DNA from 4 places in the Hominiventricola aquisgranensis genome. Region 1 is predicted to be linked to each of the others. Evidence: predicted binding sites of a transcription regulator. Region 1 holds the regulator's gene; each other region holds the start of a gene.
What was found. Region 1 encodes Rex, which represses fermentation and respiration genes when NADH is low (regulators of the CRP and FNR family bind a similar motif). Its sites were predicted from a motif close to ATTGTTAANTANTTAACAAT; they were not measured.
Positions count from the first base shown of each region.

Region 2: WMO62_RS06180 (L-lactate dehydrogenase) is a predicted target of Rex. The motif match lies at 2,869-2,888, and genes of this name have one in related genera.
Region 3: fucO (lactaldehyde reductase) is a predicted target of Rex. The motif match lies at 2,106-2,125, and genes of this name have one in related genera.
Region 4: WMO62_RS12000 (DUF8180 domain-containing protein) is a predicted target of Rex. The motif match lies at 1,892-1,911, and genes of this name have one in related genera.

Region 1 is NZ_JBBMFC010000002.1:47,419-51,846, forward strand. Features, by position in the region: gene WMO62_RS01220 (heavy metal translocating P-type ATPase) at 1-1,520, shown strand, start outside; gene WMO62_RS01225 (redox-sensing transcriptional repressor Rex) at 1,679-2,329, shown strand; gene WMO62_RS01230 (NAD(P)H-hydrate dehydratase) at 2,347-3,240, shown strand; gene alr (alanine racemase) at 3,297-4,428, shown strand, end outside.
Region 2 is NZ_JBBMFC010000008.1:86,309-90,736, reverse strand. Features, by position in the region: gene WMO62_RS06205 (Spy0128 family protein) at 1-68, shown strand, start outside; gene WMO62_RS06200 (hypothetical protein) at 194-664, shown strand; gene hisH (imidazole glycerol phosphate synthase subunit HisH) at 686-1,291, shown strand; gene hisF (imidazole glycerol phosphate synthase subunit HisF) at 1,306-2,067, shown strand; gene ung (uracil-DNA glycosylase) at 2,098-2,772, shown strand; gene WMO62_RS06180 (L-lactate dehydrogenase) at 2,914-3,861, shown strand; gene WMO62_RS06175 (CoB--CoM heterodisulfide reductase iron-sulfur subunit B family protein) at 3,899-4,428, shown strand, end outside.
Region 3 is NZ_JBBMFC010000023.1:46,644-51,071, forward strand. Features, by position in the region: gene WMO62_RS12280 (YitT family protein) at 1-739, opposite strand, end outside; gene fucO (lactaldehyde reductase) at 858-2,006, opposite strand; gene rpsA (30S ribosomal protein S1) at 2,211-3,287, opposite strand; partial or broken gene ispH (4-hydroxy-3-methylbut-2-enyl diphosphate reductase) at 3,268-4,120, opposite strand; gene cmk ((d)CMP kinase) at 4,111-4,428, opposite strand, start outside.
Region 4 is NZ_JBBMFC010000022.1:44,624-49,051, reverse strand. Features, by position in the region: gene rsxC (electron transport complex subunit RsxC) at 1-232, shown strand, start outside; gene WMO62_RS12010 (methylenetetrahydrofolate reductase C-terminal domain-containing protein) at 234-854, shown strand; gene WMO62_RS12005 (methylenetetrahydrofolate reductase) at 876-1,754, shown strand; gene WMO62_RS12000 (DUF8180 domain-containing protein) at 1,957-2,328, shown strand; gene WMO62_RS11995 (CooT family nickel-binding protein) at 2,344-2,538, shown strand; gene WMO62_RS11990 (ATP-binding protein) at 2,761-3,531, shown strand; gene cooS (anaerobic carbon-monoxide dehydrogenase catalytic subunit) at 3,568-4,428, shown strand, end outside.

The DNA of each region.
Region 1 (4,428 bases):
CGCGGAGCATGTCTCTTCACGTAGAGAAGGTATGGCTGCAGCGTGACGGACAGGAGATTCTTGTTCCATCTGAACAGATTGAACCGGGCGATAAAGTTGTTGTCCGCATGGGCAACATGGTTCCGTTTGACGGTGTAGTTGTAACTGGTGACGGTATGGTCAACCAAGCCTCTATGACTGGTGAATCCATCCCGGTTCATAAGAGCGAAGGAAGCACTGTCTATGCAGGAACTGTTCTGGAAGAAGGCGAGTTGACCGTTCTGGTCCGTGAAGTGACTGGTTCTGGAAAATTTGATAAAATCGTATCTATGATCGAAGAGTCTCAGAAACTGAAATCCTCTATGGAAGGAAAAGCAGAGCACCTGGCAGATCGTCTGGTGCCGTATACACTGGGCGGAACAGCATTGGTCTATCTGTTGACCAGAAATGTGACCAAGGCACTGGCGGTACTGATGGTAGATTTTTCCTGTGCACTGAAGCTTGCTATGCCAATCTCAGTACTGTCAGCTATCAGAGAGGCAGGAACCTATGATGTGACCGTTAAAGGAGGCAGATATCTGGAAGCCATTGCAGAGGCAGATACCATCGTCTTTGATAAGACCGGTACTCTGACCAAGGCAAAACCGACGGTTGTGGATGTGGTTCCATTCGTGGATGAAGACCCCGACGAACTGCTTCGTCTGGCAGCCTGTATGGAAGAGCATTTTCCACACTCTATGGCAAAAGCGGTTGTAGAAGCAGCGAAAGTAAGAGGGCTGTCCCATGATGAGCGTCATGCAAAGGTGGAGTATGTGGTGGCGCATGGCATTTCTACCACGATCGAAGGCAAGAAAGCTGTGATCGGAAGCCAGCATTTTGTATTTGAAGATGAGAAATGTGTGATCCCGGAGGGCATGCAGGAGAGATTCGATGCAGTTCCGGAGGAATATTCTCATCTGTACCTGGCGGTGGAAGGCAGGCTGGTAGCAATCATCTGTATTGAAGACCCGCTGCGTCCGGAAGCTGTTGATGTAATCCAGGGCCTTAAGAAAGCAGGTATCAGCAAAGTAGTCATGATGACTGGAGACAGTGACCGTACCGCTCGTGCCGTGGCTTCAAAAGTAGGCGTGGATGAGTATTATTCTGAGGTCCTGCCAGAAGACAAGGCATCTTTTGTAGATAAGGAACGCTCTGCTGGAAGAAAGGTTATCATGATCGGGGATGGTATCAATGATTCACCGGCATTGTCCGCGGCTGATGTTGGAATTGCTATCAGTGATGGCGCGGAAATTGCCAGAGAGATTGCGGATGTGACCATCAGCGCAGACAATCTGGAAGAACTGGTGAAGTTAAAACAGATCAGCAATGGACTGATAAAACGGATCCATCAGAATTACCGTGTGATCGTAGGATTCAATATGGGTCTGATCATTCTGGGCGTTGCAGGTATCCTCCAGCCGACCACATCCGCATTGTTCCACAATACTTCTACACTGTTGATCAGTTTGAAGAGTATGACGGATCTGCTCCCGGAAGTGTAAAATCGATAATGAATCAAATATAAAATAAGCAAGAAGAACTGTTGGGGTGGACTTGACAGTTCTTTTTGTATATTCTGCAAAATATTTTTTGACAAAAAAAACACAAGGCTCTATAATAAAGACAGATTTGGGCATATAAGCAATAAGGAGGACTCAGAATGGAAGAGAGACAGATCTCAAAAGCGGTAATCAAACGGCTTCCGAGATATTACCGATATCTTGGCGAGATGCTGAATAATGGAGTCGAGCGCATTTCTTCCGGTGAGCTGAGCACGAAAATGCAGGTGACGGCATCTCAGATCAGGCAGGATCTGAACAATTTTGGCGGATTTGGACAGCAGGGATATGGATATAATGTGAAATTCCTGTACGATGAGATCGGCAAGATTCTGGGTGTGGACAAGAAGCATCCTATGATCATTATTGGTGGTGGTAATTTCGGACATGCTCTGGCAAACTATGATTTTGAAAAGAACGGATTTATCACAAAGGCAATCTTTGATGTTCGTCCCAGCCTGGTAGGAACTGATGTGCGTGGTATTCCGGTACTGATGATGGATGAGCTGGAAGATTTTGTGGCTCGTGAGCATATTGAGATTGCAGTACTGACGCTTCCGAAGGATCGTGTGGCAGAGACGGCTGACCGTCTGGTTCGCTGTGGAATCAAGGCATTGTGGAACTTTGCACATCTGGATCTGAAAGTTCCGGATGATGTGGTAGTGGAAAATGTTCATCTGGTAGACAGTCTGATGCAGTTATCTTATCGAATCAGCAGCTATGAAAATGAACACAAAAAGGAAGAAGTATAAGGAACGAGGGTCTGTTATTGTATACAGACCCTTTTGCTCATTTAGTTAAAATGAAAGAGTATAGAAACGTAGATCAGAAGATTCTGGAAAAACTTCCTGAAAGACCGAAAAGGTCTCATAAAGGAATGTTTGGAAAAGCACTGTGTATGGCGGGAAGTGTTAACATGGCAGGCGCAGCATATTTGTGCGCGGGAGCAGTGTATCGAAGCGGTGCAGGTCTGGTGAGGATCCTGACACCGGAAGAAAACCGGGTGATCCTGCAGACACTTCTGCCTGAAGCAGTGATGACTACTTTTGAGCAGGATGAACGGGAAGCGCTGGATAACATACTGGAAGAAGCACTTTCCTGGGCGACAGTGGCAGCCATTGGTCCAGGGCTTGGAAGAAAGCCATGGGCATATCACATGATGAAGCTGACGCTTCAGAAATTTCACGGGCCGCTGGTGATCGATGCGGATGCGCTTAATATTCTGTCAGAACATATGGAATGGCTGGAACAGCATGAAGGAGATGTGATCCTGACCCCTCATGTAGGGGAATTTTCTCGACTGACAGGTGTGGAATCCCGGGAAATCAGTAAAGATATTTCAGGATGGGCTGCTGCTTTTGCAAGAGAACATCATTGCATCTGCATTCTGAAGGATGCACCCTCCGCAGCAGCACTGCCAGATGGAACTTGTTATGTGAACACTACAGGCAACAGTGGAATGTCCACCGGAGGAAGCGGCGATGTGTTGACGGGAATTCTGACAGGCCTGCTGGCTCAGAAAGTTGATCCTTCAGATGCAGCGCTTCTGGGCATGTGGCTTCACGGAAGAGCCGGGGATCTGGCGATGGAGCAGGAAGGCGTATATGGTCTTCTGGCAAGGCATCTGCTGGAGTATCTGCCCGGTGCTATGAAGAAAGCATAAGTCCGGACAGATGAAAGGCAGATTTAAAATATAGGCGACAAAAGGAGAATGATACAATGAAACATTACATGAGAGTATGTGCAGAGATCAATCTGGATGCAGTGGCATATAATTTTAAAAGCATGAAGGATAATCTGACGCCGGGAACGAAGATGGTGGCTGTTGTGAAGACAGATGGTTATGGGCATGGTGCGGTGCCGATCGCTCAGATGGTGGAGGCATATGATTATATCTGGGGATATGCAGTGGCAACCATTGAGGAGGCGCTGCTGCTTCGCAAGGCAGGCATCACAAAACCAATCCTGATCCTTGGATTTGTATTCCCGGATGCCTATGAAGAAGTGGTGAAATACGATATCCGTCCGGCAGTATTTAAGCTGTCCATGGCCCGTCAGCTTTCTGAAGAAGCTGTCCGCCAGGGTAAGACCGTCCATGTACATATTAAAGTAGATACTGGTATGTCCCGTATTGGATTTAAAGATAATGCTGAGAGTGCTGATATTGTGAAAGAGATCAGCCAGCTGCCCAATCTGGATACAGAAGGACTGTTTACTCATTTTGCCAGAGCAGATGAAACAGATAAGACACCGGCAGAGGTACAGTTAAGTCGTTATCTTGCATTCAGCAGACTTCTGGAGGACAGAGGTGTGAATATCACGCTCCATCACTGTTCCAACAGTGCAGGTATCTTCGATCTGAAGCAGGCAAACCTTGATATGGTCCGTGCGGGAGTATCGATCTATGGCATGTACCCGTCTGATGAAGTTAATAAGTTTGCAGTGCCGATCACACCGGTACTGTCTTTGAAGAGCCATATTGTCTATATCAAAGAGCTGGAGGCTGGTGCGGCTGTCAGCTATGGAGGTACCTTTGTAGCTGAGAAAACCATGAAGGTGGCAACGGTTCCGGTGGGATACGGCGATGGATATCCGAGATCCCTGTCCAATAAGGGCTGGGTACTGATCCGCGGACAGAAAGCTCCGATTCTTGGAAGAGTCTGCATGGACCAGATGATGGTGGATGTATCTGTTATTCCGGAAGTGAAAGAAGGAGATCAGGTAACACTGATCGGCTCTGACGGCGGACAGGAGATCACGATGGAGGATCTGGGAGACCTGTCTGGAAGATTTAACTATGAACTTGCCTGCGACCTTGGAAAACGGGTTCCGCGTCGGTTCTGGAAAGACG
Region 2 (4,428 bases), on a different contig from region 1:
CACTGATCCTGCTTACTTTGAGTGGAAGTATGATAATAGTTGGAAAAATGAAAAAATATTATTGTTAAATAAGGACAGCTTTTCATGCCATTAAGCAGCATGAGAAGCTGTTTTGATTTTGATAATTGAATAAAGGCTTTACGCTATGGTATAATACCGTTCAAAAGATAGTTTAGAGCAAGGAGACAACACATTGACATTAGAGGAGATCAGACAGGAAGTTCAGAATGCAAGTCTGGTGCTTGTGGGGCTTGGTGAAGAACTGACCGGAGATATGGCGGCATTTTACCAGGAGCTAAAAGGACTGCTGGAACATAAGGACTATTTTATTGTGACACTGAAGGACAGAGAAAGACTGGAAGCAGCAGGGCTTGCACCGGAACAGATCACGGCGCCGCTTGTGGATCCAGAGGGACATGAAAGCTGGGAGAAATATCTTCACTGGCTGTCATTCACCTTGAACCAGAAGCTCTGTGTACTGGAGCTGGGCGTTGGATTCGCACATCCACAGCTTGTGCGTTTTCCCTTTGAGAAGACGGCTTATTTTAATAAAAAATCAAGATATATCAGAGTCAGCGGAAAATTTCCACAGCTTTCAGAGGAGATCGCTGACAGAGGAACATCTGTGAAGGAAGATCCGGTAAAATTATTTACCGCTAATTAGACACACAAGAGGAGGCAGCTTATGATTGGAATTATCGACTACGATGCAGGCAATATCCGCAGTGTGGAAAAGGCCATGAAGTATTTAGGACAGGATGTCTGCATCACAAGAGACAGAGATACCCTTCTTCGGGCAGACAAAGTGATCCTGCCGGGAGTGGGATCGTTTGGAGACGCTATGAACCATCTTCAGGAATACGGACTGGTAGATGTGATCCATGAGCTGACAGAACTTGAGAAACCATTTCTTGGAATCTGTCTGGGGCTGCAGCTTTTATTTGAACGAAGCGAGGAAAGTCCGGGGGTGGAAGGCCTGGGAATCCTCAAAGGCGAGATTCTGAAGATCCCGGAGACAGAAGGCTTAAAGATCCCGCATATGGGATGGAATTCCCTGACGTTTCAGAATCAGGGCAGATTATTCAAAGGTCTGGAAGAGCATCCGTATGTTTATTTTGTACACTCCTATTATCTGAAAGCTGAAGAGGAGAGCATCGTAAAAGCAACGACGCAGTATGGAGTTACGATCCATGCGTCTGTGGAGAAGGGCAATGTATTTGCCTGCCAGTTCCATCCTGAGAAGAGTTCCCGGGCGGGACTTCAGATGCTGAAAAATTTTGCCGAACTGTAAGGAGGAGTGGCCAGATGTTTACAAAGAGAATCATTCCCTGTCTGGATGTCAATAACGGACGTGTGGTAAAGGGTGTTAATTTTGTTAATTTAAGAGATGCAGGAGACCCGGTGGCGGTAGCGGCAGCTTACGACAAGGCAGGCGCCGATGAAGTAGTATTTCTGGATATTACCGCTTCCTCTGATGCAAGAAATACCGTTGTTGATATGGTGCGCCGGGTGGCAGAGACAGTATTTATTCCGTTTACTGTAGGCGGTGGTATCCGCACAGTCGAGGACTTTAAAGTGCTGTTAAGAGAAGGTGCGGACAAGATCTCGGTCAACTCTGCAGCCATCATGCGGCCGGAACTGATCAGCGAGGCAGCAGATAAGTTTGGAAGCCAGTGTGTAGTTGTAGCTATTGATGCCAAACGTCGTGCAGACGGCAGTGGCTGGAATATTTACAAAAATGGCGGCCGGGTAGATATGGGGATGGATGCAGTGGAATGGGCCATGAAGGTCTGTGAGCTTGGAGCAGGAGAGATCCTTCTGACCAGTATGGACTGTGATGGAACCAAGGCAGGATATGATATAGAACTGACCAGAACCATTGCAGAGAATGTGTCAGTTCCGGTCATTGCCTCCGGTGGAGCTGGAACACTGGAACATTTTAGAGAAGCACTGACTGATGGAAAAGCAGATGCAGCTCTGGCAGCATCCTTGTTCCATTACAAGGAACTGGAAATCCGTCAGGTGAAAGAATATCTCCGCGACAACGGAATCTCGGTACGTTTATAGAAAGAATCACAAGAGAAAAGAGGAACTGACATGGGAGCAATATCCAATGACTGGCTGGAGCCTTTAAGCCCGGAATTTAAAAAGCCTTATTATGCGAGATTATATAAGACAGTGAAGGAAGAGTACAGCACTCATGAGATCTTTCCGCCTGCCGATGATATATTCAATGCCTTTGATTTTACGCCGCTGTCCCAGGTGAAAGTGGTGATCTTAGGCCAGGATCCTTATCATAATAATGGACAGGCTCATGGACTTTGCTTTTCTGTGAAGCCGGATGTGGAGATTCCGCCATCGCTTGTCAATATTTATAAGGAGCTGCACGATGACTGCGGCTGCTATATTCCTAATAATGGTTATCTGGAAAAATGGGCAAGAGAAGGCGTTATGCTTCTGAACACGGTATTGACTGTCCGTGCTCATCAGGCCAATTCCCACAGAGGCATCGGCTGGGAAGAATTCACCGATGCGGCTATCCGTGTGCTCAATGAGCAGGACAGACCTATGGTATTTATGCTCTGGGGAAGACCGGCACAGATGAAGAGATCCATGTTGAACAATCCGAAGCATCTGATTCTGGAAGCACCCCATCCCAGTCCACTGTCTGCGTACCGCGGTTTCTTTGGATGCAAGCATTTCAGTAAGGCGAATGAATTCCTGAAAGAACATGGTATGGAGCCTATTGACTGGCAAATTGAGAATCAATAACAAAAAGGAATGGATTTAGTATTGATATTTTTTTAACGTTATGTTATTTTATTAACAATGAGTTGCCCGGTCACTCGGGCAATTTTTTTAAAGTAATTTGTTAAAAAAATAACAAAAATGTCTTACTTGAAAGGAGTACCTATGAGCAGAAAGATTACCATCATTGGAGCAGGAAGTGTAGGATCTACGATTGCATATTCTCTGTCCCAGGAAGAACTGGCATCCCAGATCGTTATGATCGACATCAACAAGGACAAAGCAGAGGGCGAGGTTATGGATATTGAACAGGGAACCTGTTTCCGTGAGCCTATCTCGATCATCGCCGGTGATTATCCGGATGCCAAGGATTCTGACATTGTGATCATTACTTCCGGAATCGCAAGAAAGCCAGGACAGACCCGTATTGATCTGGCACAGACGAATGTTAATATCTTAAAGAGCATTACCCCTCAGATTGTTAAAGAAGCACCCAATGCATTATATGTGATCGTAAGTAATCCGGTGGATATCATGACTTATGTATTTACGAAGATCTCCGGTCTGCCTGAGCGTCAGATCATCGGTTCTGGTACGATCCTGGATACAGCAAGACTTCGCTGCGGATTATCTGAAAAGCTTCAGGTGGCACAGAAAAATATTCATGCTTATGTATTTGGTGAGCATGGCGATACTTCTTTCATTCCCTGGACAGGTGTCTATGTTTCCGGTATCCATGTGGATGAGTACGTAAATGTGGCGCAGCATATGGGTAAAGACGTACAGCCTATCGATAAAGACGAGATGAGCGAGTATGTACGGAAATCCGGCGGTATCGTGATCGCGAAGAAGGGAGCTACCTTCTATGCCGTATCCAGATCCGTATGTCAGCTCTGCAAGACCCTGCTGGCATCTTCAGAGACCGTTGTGACGGTATCTTCCATGATGCATGGAGAGTATGGTGTGGAAGACGTATGTTTAAGTACACTGACGCTGGTTGGACCGAAGGGTATCAGCGGTAAGATTCCTATGAGAATGAACAAAGAAGAGACAAAGAAACTTCAGGCCAGTGCAGAAGCACTGAAATCTGTGATCGCACAGATCAACCTGTAAAATTATTTTTACGAGACAAAGAAAGGATCATCAGGCTATGAAATACAGTTATTATCCGGGCTGTACTCTGAAGAACAAAGCCAGAGATCTTGACGCTTATGCAAGAGCTTCTGCGGAGGCTCTTGGATTTGAGATGGAAGAGATCGAAGACTGGCAGTGCTGCGGCGGTGTATATCCGCTGGGCAGCGATGAGATCGCAACCAAGCTTGCATCCATCCGTGCACTTCAGGCTGCCAAAGAAAAAGGACAGGAACTGATCACCGTCTGTTCCGCCTGTCATCATGTGTTGAAGAGAGTCAACGATGATATGAAGCATGTGGAGGATATTCAGGCCAGAGCCAACAACTATCTGAAGCTGGAAGAGCCCTACAAGGGAGAGACCAATGTGCTCCACTATCTGGAAGTACTCCGTGACCGGGTCGGATTCGATATGATCAAAGAAAAAGTGACCCATCCGCTGACAGGCAAAAAAATAGGTGCTTATTATGGATGTCTGCTGCTCCGTCCTGGAAAAGTTCTGGAATTTGACAATCCGGAAAATCCGAAGATCATGGAAGATTTTATCCG
Region 3 (4,428 bases), on a different contig from region 1:
CGACAGAATAGACCATGTGGCGTTCACAGTGTTCATAGGATCCCTCTCCATTCAGGATTGTTGCCCCATGGTGGCACGTGTTTGAGATTGCATCACACACTTCCTGCGGATGATCGGTCACAACAAACAATGTCTGCTGCTGATACTTCTTATATAAAGTGTGCAATACCTGCGTGGATGCATACTGGAAAATAATTGAGTATAATGCCTTGTCCCATCCAAACAGAAGACCTGCAGCACCAAGGATCAGAACATTCAGACCCAGCACCAGATTCCAGGAATCCATGCCCTTTTTCTCCGACAGATAAATAGCAATAAAATCCGTCCCCCCAGATGTTGCATTGGCAAATAAGCAAAGACTGATCACCGCTCCGTTAATAAGACCTCCAAACACACTGATCAGCAAAGTATCGTAAGTAATAGGATATCCCGGGATCATATCTGTAAGGATACCTGTCAGCAGGATCATCAGACAGGAATACAAGGTAAATTTCTTTCCAATAAACCGGTATCCAATATAGACCGGTATCGCATTCAGGATCACATTGACCAGCGTATATGGAATCGTAATGCCAAAAAACAGATCAGCCACACGCTGGATCAGAATCGTCAGTCCCGTTGCTCCACCAGGATACAAGCCGCCTGTCCGTACAAAAGTCTTAATATTCAATGCCATAATCAGCGATGCCACGCAGACCATCAGAATTCTCTTTCCATCTTCTTTTATATCAAATCTCATTTTTCCCCTCCTTTTCCCTATTATATCTCACTGTATGCAAAAAGGGAATGCTTACGCATTCCCTTTTTGCAATAGGATATATATATGGGCATCTTATAATGGAATATGGCCTTTATTATTACAGCAGACTGCGATACAGTTTTTCAATATCATCCACCGTTGCTTCTTTTGGATTGCCTGGAGCACACGCATCAGCTGCTGCACTTTCACTCAAGAAGCGAATATCTTCTTCTTTTACAATTGCTTTCAAATCTTTTGGAATTCCCACATCAGCAGCCAGCTTACGAACCGCATCAACAGCTGCCTTTCTGTACTCTTCCTGACTCATGGTTTCGGTTCCTTCTACTCCCATAGCCTTTGCAATATCTCTATATTTCTCACCAGTTGCATCTGCATTATATTCCATAACCGTCGGAAGCAGGATCGCATTTGCCACCCCATGAGGTGTATCATAGACAGCTCCCAGTGCATGTGCCATGGAGTGTACAATCCCAAGTCCTACATTGGAAAATCCCATACCTGCAATATACTGTCCAAGCGCCATACCTTCTCTTCCTTCCGGTGTGTTCTCAACAGCTCCACGAAGAGAGGAAGAGATAATCTCGATTGCTTTCAGATGCAGCATATCTGTGATCTCCCAAGCTGCTTTTGTAATATAACCCTCAATGGCATGGGTCAGTGCATCCATGCCGGTTGCAGCTGTCAGTCCTTTCGGCATGGAAGACATCATATCCGGATCTACTACTGCTACTACCGGAATATCATGAGTATCTACACAGACAAATTTCCGTTTCTTCTCTACATCAGTGATGACATAGTTGATGGTAACCTCTGCTGCGGTACCTGCGGTCGTTGGAACGGCAATGATCGGTACACAAGGATTCTTGGTCGGAGCCACACCTTCCAGACTTCTCACATCTGCGAACTCCGGATTGTTAATGATAATACCAATGGCTTTTGCCGTATCCATCGGCGAACCACCGCCGATTGCAATGATAAAATCAGCACCGGATTTTTTATATTCTTCCACACCATTCTGTACGTTTTCAATGGTTGGATTTTCTTTAATATTGGTATATACTTCATAAGCACAGCCAGCCTGATCCAGTACATCTGTTACTTTCTTAGTCACACCATGCTTGAAGATCGTAGGTCCGGAACATACAAATGCTTTCTTAAAGCCTCTACGTTTCACCTCTCCTGCAATTTCCTGAATTGCACCTTTTCCATGATAAGATGTTTCATTCAATACTAATCTGTTTGACATTGTTTTTTCCTCCATCTTCTGTCTCATAGAATCAAGCGTTTCTTTGTTCCGTTTGTTCTGTTCCCACTATACTCCTTTTATTCTCGTAAAGTCAATTATTTTGTTAAATTTTTGACATTCTAATTTGGAATATGAAACTCTGCGTAAAAAAGAGGTATACGGAATCCGCATACCTCTTTACAATCACCTGTTATATAGAAAGAATTACTCTTCCTCTGCTTCCTCAACCGGTGCTTCCAGAGCTTTCATGCTCAGGCTGATCTTATGATCCTCACCGTTGAAATCAACAACTTTAGCTTTGATAACCTGACCAATCTTCAGAACATCAGCCGGTTTCTCAACATGATCTCTGGAAATCTGAGATACATGAAGCAGTGCGTCTACACCCGGCTCCAGCTCAACAAATGCGCCAAAGTCAGTCATACGTGCTACAGTTCCCTCTACTTCATTGCCTACTGCATATTTCTCAGCAGCATTGAGCCACGGGTTTGCATCATCAAACTTAAGGCTCAGAGCAATCTTGGTATCTTTGATCTCTTTGATCAGAACAGTCAGTTTCTGACCAACCTTGAACATCTTCTTCGGATGCTCAACACGACCCCAGGACATCTCAGAGATATGAAGCAGACCATCAGCTCCGCCCAGATCTACGAATGCGCCAAAGTCAGTAATATTTTTAACAACGCCTTCTACAATATCTCCTTCATGGATACGCTCGAAGAGTTCTTTCTGCATCTCTGCTTTCTTAGCAACCAGAAGCTGTTTTCTGTCACCGATGATTCTTCTTCTCTTCGGATTGAATTCAGTGATTACAAACTCAATCTCCTGATCAGCATATTTGCTGAGGTTTTTCTCATAAGTATCAGATACCAGGCTTGCAGGAATGAAGATTCTGGTCTCATCAACTACAACACTTAATCCACCATCCAGTACCTGAGATACTTTTGCGGTCAGAACTTCTTTGTTCTCAAAAGCCTCTTCCAGTCTCTTGCTTCCTTTTTCTGCAGCTACTCTTCTGTAAGAAAGCTGAACCTGTCCCTCACCATCATTTACTTTCAGGACTTTAACTTCCATAGTGTCACCTACAGATACCATAGTTCTCAGGTCTGCATTCGGCACGTTGGTATACTCGTTTCTGGAAACAATACCGTCTGATTTGTAGCCTATATTTAAGATGATCTCGTCTTCTTTGACATCGATCACTGTGCCTTCTACGATTTCTCCTGTTCTGATAGTTTTTAATGAACCTTCCAGCATCTGTTCAAAACTTAATTCTGACATCGTTTTTGAACCTCCTCAATAATTTTCTTTGGGGTGGAAGCCCCCGCTGTAATACCTACAAGCCCAGTAGATCGTAATACCCCTAAATTCAAGTCGTCAACCGTCTGTATATAGTAAGTATTTTCGCACTCTTTTCTGCATATTTCAAATAGCTTCTGCGTATTTGAACTATGGCTTCCGCCAATCACGATCATGGCATCTGCCTCGTCTGCAATCTGACGTGCTTCCGTCTGTCGCTCTTCCGTCGCATTGCAAATTGTATTTACAACAACTCTATCATACCTCTTTTTGTCAAGAATTTCAACTAAATCTTGAAATTTCTTGTAGTTAAATGTCGTCTGTGAGACAATGCATACAGAACTGTTCTCCGCAAGCTCCAGAGCCTCTGCCTGCTCTGAGGATTCCACTACAATTGCCGGGGTATGACACCAGCCTTTGATTCCCTCTACTTCCGGGTGCTTATCATTTCCTATGATAATGATCTGCCGGCCAGCTGCACTCTCTTTTTCCACAGTCCGGTGAATCTTCTTTACAAACGGGCAGGTAGCATCCACACAGATGAGTCCTTTTTCCTGGATCAGATCATAAATCTCTCTGCCCACTCCATGGGAACGGATAATAACTGTACCTTCAGTCAGAGCCTCCAGTTCTTCCTTTGAGTCCAGAACCCGAACCCCTTTCTCTTCCAGATCCTGCACCACTACTTCGTTATGAATAATAGGACCATACGTATAGATGGGGCGGATTCCTTTTTCCACCTGCTCATAGACTGTATCCACTGCCCGCTGTACACCAAAACAAAAGCCCGCACTCTTAGCCACTTTTACCTGCATAATTCAAGGATCCTTTCTACCACCTGATCAATGGTCATGTCGGAAGAATCTACCAATGTCGCATCCTCTGCCTGACGAAGGGGTGATATATCACGATGCATATCCCGATAATCGCGGTCTTCAATATCTGCTGCAATCTTTGCAAGATCTGCAGGTTCACCTTTTTCCTGAAGTTCCAGAAATCTTCTCTTTGCTCTGGTCTCCACACTGGCAGTCAGATACACTTTCACATCCGCATCCGGCAATACCACAGTTCCAATATCCCGGCCATCCATGACCACATCGGTCTCTCTGGCCAGCTTCTGCTG
Region 4 (4,428 bases), on a different contig from region 1:
GACAAAAGAACAGCCGTGTATCAAGTGCGGCCGCTGCGTAGATGTCTGCCCGATGGAACTTTCTCCTCTGTATTTTGTTAAATATGCAAAAGAAGAGAACTGGCAGGGAATGAAAGACATGAACGTGATGGATTGCGTAGAGTGCAGATGCTGTCAGTATATCTGTTCTTCCAAGATTCCGATCATCAACAGTATCAAAGCCGGAAAAGGTGCAGTAAGGGGGATGAAGTAATATGTTGATTACCCAGTTAAAAGCAAAAGAAACGATCACTTCCCTGACAGCTGGAAAGAAAGTTTTTATCATCAACTGTCATGGATGCAAAGAAGTTCGTTTTCCGGAAAAAGAAGCTGTTGAACTTCAGAAGGAACTTGCCGCTGAAGGAAATGTGACAGGAATCATGACAACGGATTATATCTGCAACCCGGAAAACATGGAATTACGTCTTAAGAAACATATGAGCAAGATCCAGGAAGCAGACCTGGTTTTAGTATTCTCCTGCGGTGTGGGTGTACAGACCGTTGCGGAATATCTGGATAATAAGATGGTCTGCGCAGCCTGCGATACATACCCGGTACCTGGTTTCCAGGGCGTGACACCGCTGGAGTACAAATGTGACCAGTGCGGTGAGTGCTATCTGAACCTGACAGGCGGGATCTGTCCGATCACGGCATGTTCCAAGAGCCTTGTAAATGGTCAGTGTGGTGGTTCCAAGAATGGTAAATGTGAAGTAGACAGTGATATGGAATGCGGATGGGAGCGTATCTACAGACGCCTGAAAGAGATCGGACGGCTGGATGTACTGAAATGTCCGACACAGATCCATAACTTCGCAACAGACGATGATGTAAAATAAAAGGATTGGAGCAAATATACGATGAAAATGAAAGAATTATTCGACCGTGGTGAATTTGTAGTTTCTGCAGAAGTAGGACCGCCAAAAGGAATCCATGTAGACGAGCTTGTAGAAGAGGCAAAGACCTATCTTAAAGGTGTTCATGCAGTGAATGTAACAGATAATCAGTCTTCTGTTATGCGTCTTGGATCTCTTGCAATGTGTAAAGTTCTCAAAGATGCTGGCATGGATCCGATCTTCCAGCTTGCATGTCGTGACAGAAACCGTATCGCTCTGGAGTCTGATCTTCTGAGCGCTGCTATGTTCGGCATTGAGAACATTCTCTGTCTGACTGGCGATCATACCAAGATGGGTGATCATCCGCAGGCAAAGCCGGTATTTGACCTGGATTCTGTATCCCTTCTTCATACTGTGAAGCTTCTGGAGTCAGGCAAAGATCTGGGTGGAAATGAACTGGTTGGCGAGCCGCCAAAATTCTCCAAGGGAGCAGTTGTATCTCCGTGCAGCGATTCTGTTGATGCACAGCTTGCAAAGATGGAAAGAAAAGTTGCTGCAGGTGCAGATTACTTCCAGACTCAGGCAGTATTTGAGCCGGAGAAATTCATCAAATTCATGGAGAAAGCAAAACAGTTCGGAAAACCGGTACAGGTTGGTATCATCATTCCGAAGTCAGCTGGAATGGCAAAATTCATGAATAACAATGTTGCCGGTATTCATGTTCCGGACGAGATGATCGAAGAGCTGAAGGCAGACAAAGAGAAAACCAAAGCAGGTATCACGGGCGTTGAGATCGCTGCACGTATTATCAAAGAGTGTAAGCCATACTGCCAGGGTGTACATATCATGGCACTTGGATGGGAGTCCAAGATCCCGGACCTGTTGAAAGCAGCTGAAATCTAAAAAATATTGAAGCTATTATGGGGGCTGCCTGAAAAAACAGGCGGCTCCTTTTTGATGCATTTTCTATAGATTTATTTGTTGAATTTATTGAAAATAGCTTGCTAAAAATCCCCCTGGGGGGTATAATACATTATAATAATGTCAAAAAATTAACAGAATGCAAATTTTGATATAGGATTTGACAAAAAAGGAGGCAAGTCGAATGCACGTAACGAATGAAGAACATAGTCATTGTGGATGCGGATGCGGCGGTCACGATCATGAGCACAGCCATGAACATACACATGATGGCGTGACTCATACTCATGCACATACCCATGAGGGGGAACATGATCACGAACATGCACACTGCGGATGCGGTCATGATCACGGAGCACAGCCAAAAGACGAAGACACCGCTGTTCTGGCATATATGCTGGATCACAATAAGCATCATGCAAGAGAACTGGCAGAGATCGCCAAACACCTGCGCGAACAGGGCAAGGATGATGCAGCAGCCCAGATTGAAAAGGGTGTTGAAGATTTCGAAAAGGGTAATATGAGATTATCCATTGCGCTTTCTCTTGTTCAGTAGAGGAGGGATTAACCAATGTGTCTTGCAACAATTTATGGTAAAAAGCAGGAGGACGAAACGATCCTGCTGAAAAATGCAAGCAGAATTGATGTAGATGGAACAACCATCCGCATCAGAGATATTATGGGCATGGAGATCACTGTGGAAGGCGCCATTACCATGGTGGACCTGGCAAACTCGGTTGTAAAGATCAACTGTACAAACAATTAAACTCCATGAAAGGTTACAACAATCAGGCTGTGGATACAGTCTGATTGTTAGTGCAGACAGGTATCTGGATCCTGAGCATGCCTGGATGATGTGATTCTGCCTGCGAACATAAAATTTACCATATGGAGGTGGTAATCCGCTCATATAGAAAAATTTAAAGAGAAGGTACATAAGCCTTCGAACAAATTATCAAGAAGTAAACTAGTTTAGGAGATGACAGTTATGCCATATACAATTGCAGTAGCCGGAAAAGGCGGTGTAGGAAAGACTACATTGACCGGCATGATGATTCAGCGTCTTGCCGAGCAGAAGAAAGGCCCGATCCTGGCAGTGGATGCAGACGCAAATTCCAACTTGAACGAAGTCCTCGGTGTAGAAGTGGAGATGACACTGGGAGATATCCGCGATGAGCTGTCAAATGCAGAGCTTTCCAATGAAAGCCCGATTCCGAAAGGAATGTCCAAACAGGACTATACTGAATTTAAGTTTGATTCCGCACTGGTGGAGGAAGATGATTACGACCTGTTAGTGATGGGACATACACAGGGAAAAGGATGTTATTGTTTTGTAAATGGTCTGTTATCTGCCCAGGTTGCCAAACGTGCCCAGAATTACAATTATGTGGTCGTGGACAACGAAGCAGGAATGGAACATATCAGCAGAGGTATCCTTCCCGGCGTTGACACGGTGATTCTGGTCAGCGATTGCTCACGCAGGGGAATTCAGGCGGTTGGACGTATCGCCCGTTTGGTTCCTGAATGTGGATTAAAACCGAAGAAGATCGGTTTGATCGTAAACCGTGCTCCTAAGGGAGTACTGAACGATGGCGTCCGGGAAGAAATTGAGAAACAAAACCTGGAACTTCTGGGAGTCGTTCCCCAGGATGAAGGCGTATATGAGTTTGACAGTGCCGGAACACCGACCACACAGCTTCCGGAAGACAATCCTGTCAGACAGGCGTTATACAAAATCATGGACGGTCTGGAATTATAAAAAGGAGATGACCTGACCGCGTAAAAGGAGATTTATATGGGAGACTTTAAATTAACAACAGTCGAAGAGATGGAAGCAGCGACTAACCGACTGCTTGAGACCGGCGCGAAAGTCGGTGCTGACGCATGGCAGATTCGTGTAAAGAATCAGACCCCGCATTGTAAATTCGGAGAGCAGGGTATCTGCTGTCGTATCTGTGCAATGGGACCTTGTCGTATTACTCCGAAGGCTCCGAGAGGAATCTGTGGATGTGATGCTCATGGTATCGTAGGACGTAACTATCTGAAATTTACTGCCGGTGGAGCAGCTACTCACTCTGATCATGGACGTGAGATCTGTCATACCCTGTATGCAGCAGATCCGAATGGCGCTTACAAAGTAAAAGATCCTGAGAAACTGATCCGCATCGCAAAAGAGTGGGGTGTAGAGACAGAAGGAAAAGATATCTATGATCTGGCTCATGAGATGGCAGAACTGGCTCTGATGGAATATGGTAAACCGTTTGGTGTTCAGAGATGGCTGAAGAGAGCTCCGGAGCATACCCAGAAGCTGTGGCATGACGCAGAGATCGAGCCGAGAGCAATTGACCGTGAAGTTGCTGCTTCCTTACATATGACTCATATGGGATGTTCATCAAAGCCGGAAGCACTGGTTCGTCAGTCCTTAAGAGCAGGTCTTGCTGATGGATGGGGCGGTTCCATGTGTGGTACTGAGTTCTCTGACGTACTGTTCGGAACTCCGAAGCCAATTGACACCGAAGCAAACCTTGGCGTTATGAATGCTGAGAACGTAAACATCGTAGTACATGGACATGATCCGTCACTGTCCGAGATGGTCTGTGAATATGCAGATGATCCGGAGATGATCGCATATGCAAAGAGCATGGGTGCTAAGGGA